One region of the Sporolactobacillus terrae genome, then DNA from elsewhere that is predicted to be linked to it. Evidence: riboswitches for the same ligand, from Rfam matches in the RefSeq annotation. Region 1 holds a riboswitch; the other holds the start of a gene.
What was found. A riboswitch is a leader RNA that binds a small molecule or an ion and turns the genes downstream of it on or off. The one in region 1 is predicted to bind S-adenosylmethionine.
Positions count from the first base shown of each region.

Region 2: linked by a shared signal. The riboswitch ahead of K7399_RS14780 (amidohydrolase) and the one ahead of K7399_RS00210 (ABC transporter substrate-binding protein) in region 1 are both predicted to bind S-adenosylmethionine.

Region 1 covers NZ_CP082837.1:43,053-47,486, forward strand. Annotated here, with positions in the region: gene K7399_RS00205 (ABC transporter permease) at 1-656, opposite strand, end outside; gene K7399_RS00210 (ABC transporter substrate-binding protein) at 704-2,293, opposite strand; SAM riboswitch class I at 2,568-2,671, opposite strand; gene K7399_RS00215 (transporter substrate-binding domain-containing protein) at 3,196-4,005, shown strand; gene K7399_RS00220 (amino acid ABC transporter permease) at 4,098-4,434, shown strand, end outside.
Region 2 covers NZ_CP082837.1:3,064,667-3,069,100, forward strand. Annotated here, with positions in the region: gene K7399_RS14770 (VIT1/CCC1 transporter family protein) at 283-1,029, shown strand; gene K7399_RS14775 (VIT1/CCC1 transporter family protein) at 1,051-1,740, shown strand; SAM riboswitch class I at 1,925-2,028, shown strand; gene K7399_RS14780 (amidohydrolase) at 2,322-3,488, shown strand; gene K7399_RS14785 (serine O-acetyltransferase) at 3,845-4,399, shown strand.

The DNA of each region.
Region 1 (4,434 bases):
TTTGCTCGAGCCGTTTTCGTATAGTTCTGGCCAATTGCTTCCAGCATGCCGTCGCGCAGCATTCTTGCGATCAACCCCGTCTCCACGCAAGCTAAAATAACGGCCGGCAGGAAGAGGTGGTAGAGCCCGTTGAAGAAATTTCTGGAAAGCGGAACATATCCTGCAACCGGGAAAATAGGAAACGTGACCGCAAAAATCAAAACAAGCAGTATGGCCAGCCAAAACGCAGGGATGGAGACGCCGAGTAAAGAAAGCGAAATGAAAATAGGATCTAGTAATGTATTGCGCTTCCAAACAGCGATGACAGCTGTAGGGATCGCAACAAGTAATGTTAAGACAAGTGCAAAGACCGTCAAATTAATGGTTGGTCCGATATGGGAAGCGATGATTCCTTTTACAGATTCAGATGAATACACCGATTGGCCTAAGTCTCCGGTTAAGAGTTTCTTCATCCAATCCAAATATTGAATAGACAAAGGTTCATTGAGCCCCAATTTATTCTCTAATTGATGAATACTTGCGCGGCTGGCGTCTTGTCCCAAAATCAGGGCAGCGGGATTGCCTGGGGTCAAGTGTATGATCAAAAAGACAATCAAGCTGACAATAAATAATATAGGGATTAACGATACGACACGCGTTGCGATATATCTAAGCAAGACTTTTCCTCCTTCATCTGATGGAACGACTCAGACGATGCACGGTCTCATTCACTTGTCTTCCAAGTGTTCCAGAATCGTTCACCTAACCAACTGTCATAGTGCAGCTTGGTGCTTCGCAGATCAAACGATGATTCGTTTGCGATCTTATAGAAAGGCAGTTCGCTGTATACCGTTTCGTTCATTTGTTTCAAAACGGCTTTTCTTTGAACATCTGTGTCCGCCTTTCCCCATTGCGTTAAAAGGGAAGACCATTTTTGGCTTTCATACCAGCCGCTATTATTCGAATTCAGCACCAACATGCCCAATTCACTTGGTGAGAAGCGTGTCGACCAGCCGACGACTTCCAGATCCCAGTTCTTTGGATCTTTCCATTTCGCGAGGAAGGTTGTCCATTCATAAGGCACCAAATTGACTTTAAATCCGACTTCTTCCATTTGCTGCTTGACGATTTCTGCAATCCGTTTGTAGTTATCGTTGTCATTCGAGTAAATGATCGTCAGCGGTTTGCCGTCATAACTTGATTCTTTCAAAAGCCGTTTTGCTTTGGCTTTATTATAGGCAAGGTAACCCGCAGTGCCTTCCTTGGTATAGAGCTGTTTTTGGGAAGGATCGAAAAGGGCGCCGTCCAGCTGATAGAACTTTTGATTTCCGTAAGTTGCTTGCGCAATTGCCTTTTTATTTAACGCTGCATTCAATGCTTGCCGCGCTTTTAGGTCATTGAACGGCGGCTCACTTTTATCGGGGGTCAGCGTCGAATAGCCATTGATATAAGTCACCGGTGCGACTTGTTTGGAATTCTTTAACGTGTCGTAGAGATCTGAAGGAATGCCTTGCGCATAGTCATATAAACCGGTTTTCAAACCATTTTGCCTGACGGTCGTATCTTTGACGATCAAATAGTCGATTTTGTCGAAATAGGCCGTTTTCTTCCCGGTCAGGCCGCCCCAATTTGTTTCTTTGCGTGATGCGTACTTTTTAAACCGTTTTAATTCAATCTTTTGCCCTTTGTCCCATTTTGCGAATTGGTAGGGACCGGTTCCGATGAGCTGCTTTGTATTTAAAGGTTGATCAAGCGCTTGTTTCGCTATTTTTTCAGGAATGATCGCCAATGCAGATTTCGGTGCGCTCATACTTTCGATAAAGGAGGAGTAAGGCGTTTTCAAATCAACACGAAGGGTCTGATCATTTAATTTGCTTACTTTTTTAATATAGCTGTTCGTGATTTGGCCTACAGAAGATACTTTTCTCCATCGGTCCAGCGAAGCAATGACATCATCGGCCGACATCACCGATCCGTCTTGAAACGGGACATGTTTGCGAAGCGTGATGGTGTAGGTTTTCTTATCGCTGCTTACTTTATAACCGGTTGCTAGTAACGGCTTAATCGTGTAATTTTTATCCAAAGCAAAAAGTGTTTCGAAAATATTCCAACCGATATCCCGTGTTGCGGTGGCCGAAGTAAACGACCAATCTAATGTATCGGGTTCTGAAGCATAGGCCACTTTCAAAGTTCCCCCTTTTGTAGGGGCAGAATCCGTTTGATCGGAAGCTTGCGATCCGCAGCCGACGAGAGTAAACACCAGAGTTAATCCAATAATTAAACAAATAAAACGATTCATTCGAAGATGGTTCACAGCAAAATACCTCCATTAAAAATATTAAATTTACCTTTTTACTATGAATTTACATGCAATTCATTCCAAAATGCAATTTTAAAGCGTAGAGCTAAAATCTCGAAACCTATGTAAAATTATTTTGGTAATTTTATAGGTTTACTAGGAAAAACGCCAACCTAACTTGCTTAGCAGTGAGCCATTCCCTCCTTTGTCTTCAGCAAACCCATTCATCCCAAATTAAAGAAATGAAAAAAGCGCTCTCTTAATGGTATAAGAAAACACTTGGTCGGTTTCCTTATCTTTCAGATTTCCCTGCTGGACTTAGCACCTTGTCGCCCTACAACGACGGTTGCTGAAGCTTCATCGGGCCAGTCCCTCAGCTTCTCTTGATAAGAAGTATGTGATTCCTGTATTCAATTGAAAACATTATATATTAATGTGTTTCTTAATTCAATACCTTAGGCGTAGCCTAGTTTTTCTAACAGGATAAGAAAGCATAAGATTTTGCGCCGTCTTTAAACCAATAGACCCGTGTCTTGGCAAGAATCCAAGCGGAGGTACTCTGGCGCCTGCGGGATCGCGCTTAGTTGATGCGTGCCAGCGAGTAACCGAAGCGGCGATTCAGCACCGAAAAGACACGAGACGATCACACATGGCTGGAGATTAAGGAACAAGGTAGCCTAGTTTTTCTAATGAAATTATTTTTCCTTTGTAAATGCTTGATCTATCAACATTTACAAGATTTTTATGTCAGATAATATAACAAAATGTTAAGACATATTAAAATATTATATTGACATTGCAATATTTAGAATATAATATTAAGTCATTGAAAGACATAACGTTATAATACGTATTAATATTATCTCACTATTCAAAATGAGCTGATATAAATCTATCGTTAAAGGAGATGTATTGAGTTGGGGAAAAGGGTATTTAAAATCATTTCAGCATTGTCTTTTACTTTCATTCTGATGTTCTCGCTAGCTGCTTGTGGAAGCAATGGGGACAAGAAGACGAGTTTGGAAAAGATCAAGGCGAGGGGAACACTCGTTGTTGGCCTCAGTGCAGCAACCCCTCCGTATGAATTTCATTACAGCAACAACGGCAAAAATGAGATTAAAGGTGCTGATCTTGAACTGGTGAAGCGCATTGCCAAGCAGATGGATGTCAAATACGAGATTAAGGATATGGATTTTGATGGATTGCTGCCGGCTTTGCAGAGCGGAAAAATAGATATGATCGTTTCTGCAATGAGTCCGACACCGGAACGTGAGAAAGCGGCGGATTTTTCAAAAGTCTACTATAAAAGCACCAATGTGTTTGTTGTAAGGAAAAGTGAATTGAGTAAATACGCGAAGCCTTCTGCGTTGAAAAATGCGACCGTGGCTACGATTAATTCCTCGACTCAGCAGGCGGTTACTCAAAAGTATTTTCCAAAAGCACATTTAAAACTCCTCGGGAAATCGAATGACTTGGCGCTTGCCGTTGCCCATAATAAGGCCGATGCTATGCTCGTTGACGTACCAACCGCTGAGCTGCTCATTCGAGCGAATCCGTCGCTTGCGCAAACAAATTTAAAATACAATGACGATACTGCCGGTGCAGCGATCGCAATGCCGAATCACTCAAGCAAAGATTTTAAGGATGCGGTAAACACTGCGATCACCAAATACAAAGGACAATATGAAAAATGGATTATCGAACAAGTGAAGTATGTTAAGGAATAAACAAGTGATTACACGCGTCAAATCATGAGCCATACGACATTGTCTTTTCAGTATTTATATAATTCCAATAATTGGGATTGGGGTTGGAATTCTTGAATTTCTCTTTTTTGGGATCATACTACAGCTTCTTTTTGCAAGGGGCGTATGTCACTGTATTGCTGGCAATTATTTCAGTGATTGCCGGTACGATTTTAGGAGTCCTATTAACCTTAATGAGACGTTCCAAAATCAAAGTGGTTCGCTGGATCAGTATTGCTTACGTTGAGTTTATCAGAGGGACTCCATTACTTGCGCAAGTGTATCTCGTCTATGTTGGCTTGCCAATGCTCACCCAGCTTAATATTCCCGACTTTACAACGGGGGCTATTGCGCTTACGATCCATGCCTCGGCCTATATTTCGGAAACGATGCGCTCAGGGATTGAAGCGG
Region 2 (4,434 bases), 310 kb from region 1:
TAAATAGTATATATAAAATCATCTGGATTGATTCTGAGTTCATTCATTCTTAATTGTGATTTTTAACGAAATAATCCTATAATACGGCGATTAACAATGATAATCATTCTTTGTTATCAGCGTAATTAATTGTGATTATCATTATCAATTAAAAAATATAAATGATAATAAAGGCTTGAATTTCTAATAACAAGTGCTACAATTTTATGTATAGAATAAATGTTTCCTCGATGAAAATTAGAGCTTTTATTAATAGTGATCATTGGAAGGGAGCGCAGAGTCATGTCAATGATGGAGAATAACGTCGAAAAATTGAAACTGAGATTGAAAGAGAATGAGACGCTAAAAAAATTTTTTCGTAAAAGTACATTAGCTCAGAAAGTTAACGTCCTGCGCGCGAGCGTGATGGGGGCGAATGATGGAATTATTTCCGTTGCCGGCATTGTTTTAGGCGTTGCCGGAGCAACAAATAATAATTTTGCGATTTTTATAGCCGGAATCGGTGGCTTGCTTGCGGGAAATATCTCGATGGCAATGGGAGAGTATGTGTCGGTCCATTCGGAACGCGATGCTCAGGAACGAGCGACACGAAAAGAGAAGCAATTATTGGCAACAAATTATGACCAACAGTATCAATACATTTGCAAGCGGTTGGAGACGTCGGGGATTTCTCATGAGCTGTCTGAACATGCGGCTCAAGAAATGATGGCGCGTGATCCGCTCGGAACGGTCGTTCGTGAGAAATATGGGTTTGATCCAGCACAGTTCACAAGTCCGTTTGCGGCCGCACTGGCTTCGATGCTGTCGTTTACACTGGGAGCATTGCTTCCCCTTATGGCAATGACCTTGTTGCCCGCTCAATGGAAGACCATTGGAACGATGCTCGCTGTCGTATTCGCGCTCATGATTACAGGGTACAGCGCCGCTGCCTTGGCGCGCACCAATCGATCCCGCAGCGTCTTTCGCAATGTAGTGGCGGGCTTGCTGACGATGCTTGTCACTTACTTTATCGGAAGTCTATTTGCCTAAGGATTCAGGAGATGAGTTTCATTGATTCAGAGTAAGGTAACGAAACAGACCATGAGTGAAAAATTAAATACACTAAGAGCCGGCGTGCTCGGTTCGAATGATGGAATCTTGACCGTTGTCGGCGTGCTGTTCAGTGTGGGTGCGGCAACGACGAACCACTTCACAATCTTGATCGCCGGATTATCCGACTTGATTGCCTGCGCGTTCTCAATGGCAGCAGGAGAATATGCATCGGTTAGTACGCAAAAAGATACGGAACATGCGGTTGTGGAAAAAGAACGGTCACTGCTTGAAAGCAATCGTGCGCTTCAGCTGCAGCAGGTTGCGGACTATTATCAAACGAAAGGGGTAACAAGCAAAACAGCGTACGCGATTGCCCAAGAACTGATGGTACGCCGCCCATTACAAACCGTTGTCGACGTAAAGCACAACATTCAATTGGGTCATTATATGAATCCTTGGTTTGCCGCATGTGCCTCTTTGATCTCTGCGGCGATGGGCGGCTGCCTGCCCCTTCTCGCCCTTACCTTTCTTCCTGGAAACGCGCAATGGCCGGGAACAATCGGTGCAGTCATTCTGTCCGTAGCACTTACCGGGTTTCTTGGCGCGAAGCTTGGCCGAGGATTTGTTAAAAAAGCGATTATTCGTAATGTGATCATAGGGATTGTTACAATGCTGATCCATTATTACGTCGGTGTGCTGATTGTTTGAAAACAGCGTGCCCGTCATGATTTAAAGGCGGGTTAGGGTTGTGGCGCAAGGAGGCTGTAGTCCCGCTCTTTTCAACGAATTCGTGACAATGGATGCGCCTAATTAAATTATTCGGATAAAAATACTAAGAATTATCTTGACGCTTGCAATTATTTTAGATACACTCAATACACCAACTGAATCATTCTTATCAAGAGCGGGGGAGGGACTGGTCCAATGAACCCCGACAACCAGCATTTGCACGATGTATGGTGTCACATCCAGCAGATTCATTCTGAGAGATAAGAATAATAGCAGCGAACGTTGCGACGGCTATTTTTCTTCGACTCAAGAAAAATAGCCGTTTTTCTGTACACGATTCGTGTAAGGGCAGCGTTCGCGGGCAAAGTTCCATGGTATTCCAACATAATAACTTGTTCAAAAATAAGACCGTACTTGAAGATGTAACGGAAAGTCTTAGTGTCGTCTCGAGAAGAACGAGGAACTGGTCGAGGATTCGAAACCAAAAGAACGCTTTGAAAACAGCAAACGTGTGCGCACGCAAGCTTTTCTGCAAAAACTGACGTATGAGGAGGATTGACATGACTCAGATTAAGGAAACTTTGCAAACATTAGAACCGCTCTTTCACTGGTTTCATCGCCATCCGGAACTCGCGCTTAGCGAATTTGAAACAACGAAAAAAATCAAACAGGTGCTGACCGAGCACGCGATTGAGCTTTTGCCCAACCCGCTGGATACCGGTGTTTTCGCAAAGATCGGTGGCAAGCATGACGGACCATTGATTGCGCTTCGAGCGGATATTGATGCACTGCCGATTAACGAGGAGTCAGGGCTGACCTACTCTTCTGAGTATCCCAATCGGATGCATGCCTGTGGTCATGATTTTCACTTAACCAATTTACTTGCGACAGCCATCGAATTGAAAAAAATTGAAGATGAGCTGAACGGAACAGTCTTGCTTATTTTCCAACCGGCGGAAGAAGTCGATCATGGTGCAGACAAGGTTGTGCAGACCGGCATCTTAGAGGGTGTGGAAGCGATCTTTGGTCTTCACGTCAATACAGAACTACGGGCGGGCGTTGTGGGTATAAAAGAAGGCAATTTGAATGCCGCGGTTGATCGCTTCTTTGTTTCGTTTACAGGAAAAGGAGGGCATGCCGCTCATCCTGAAGATGCGAATGATGTGATTGTTGCGACAGGGCAGTTGATCGGTGCCGCTCAATCAATTGTCAGCCGCAATATCAGTCCTTTCGAACCAGGTGTGGTGTCGATTACACACATTGAAGCTGGAAAGACATGGAATGTCCTACCGAGTACCTCCTTGCTTGAAGGGACGGTTCGCTCATACGCGCCAAGCGTTCGCGGGCAAATCAAAGCCCGTTTGCAGGAGGTGACGCGTGGCATAGCCGCTACCAATGGCATTAGCGGTGCATTTAAATGGGTGGATGGTGCGCCGGCCGTGGTGAATGACCACCGCTTAACGAAACTGGTTGCGTCTGTAGCAAAGGAGCAGAACTTTGATGTTGTTCCTCTGAATCCAAGTATGGGCGGCGAAGATTTTTCATCCTATCAACAGGTGATTCCCGGCACCTTTTTCAATGTTGGTGTTTCTTCGGACTATCCGGTGCATAACAGCAAATTTAAGGCGGATCCGAAAGCCTTTGAAACATCCGTTCCTCTTTTCATTGCATTAGTCAAAGCCTATTTTGAAAGGGGCTTAAGCGATGGTGAAACGCTTCTATCCTGATTTTTTAACGATGTGTTCGGACCGATCATGCAGCCGGGGTCGAGCGCCAGTTTTGCCGGGACCAGCCGTGTTGGACGAGTGGCTCATTATGTGGTTAAGTCGCCACTGCTTTAAAGCGTAGCCTGAATTGAGCGGATAAAGCAGATCGTTTTACACAATCTGAAAATTCTGCTAAAATATAAAGATGAGCGCTTCTTCCATTGTTATTCATAGTAATCGGACAGCACCTAGAAAGGTGTTTTTTTGTATCTTTATATTTAGGATCGTGGGCAGAAAGTTGCAGATGAGCAAAGTTTATCTAAAAAATGAAAGGATGATGCATCAGTAATGGAAAAAGACAAGAGTTTGGTGGTTGGATGAAAAAATGGCGAATCGATATGCAGGCGAATGATCGGGTCAATGGAAAACTTGTACTCACCATTTACCGCTTTGGCAACTGGCTGTACGAAGATTTTAAAGTCCCGGTGTTTCATTGGCTGCTTTGGTGGAGTTATAAGATTTTGAATTTAGTTATTGCAAAGGGGTTTTGCAGTGCGGACATCCCTGCAAGTACCAAAATCGGTGCGGGTCTTTACTTAGCTCACGGCGGCAATGGAGTTGTCATCCACGAACGGTCGGTCATCGGCGAGCGCGTATCAATCCTTCAGCAAGTGACGATTGGTGAAAATTCTCATCACAGAACACATCCTGATGTTGGACCGATCATCGGCAGCGATGTTTATATCGGCGCCGGTGCCAAAGTGGTTGGGCCGATCAAAGTCGGCGACAGCGCAATTATCGGAGCAAACGCTGTCGTTTTAAAGGATGTCCCAGATATTGCTCGGGCAGTCGGCATCCCGGCCCACATCATCAAAAGCGATAAAATCATCTATACACGACATTCCCCCTCAGTAAATTTAAGGAAGAAGTAAGAACTCAGCCGTTCAGCACGTCTCATCAAAAGGCA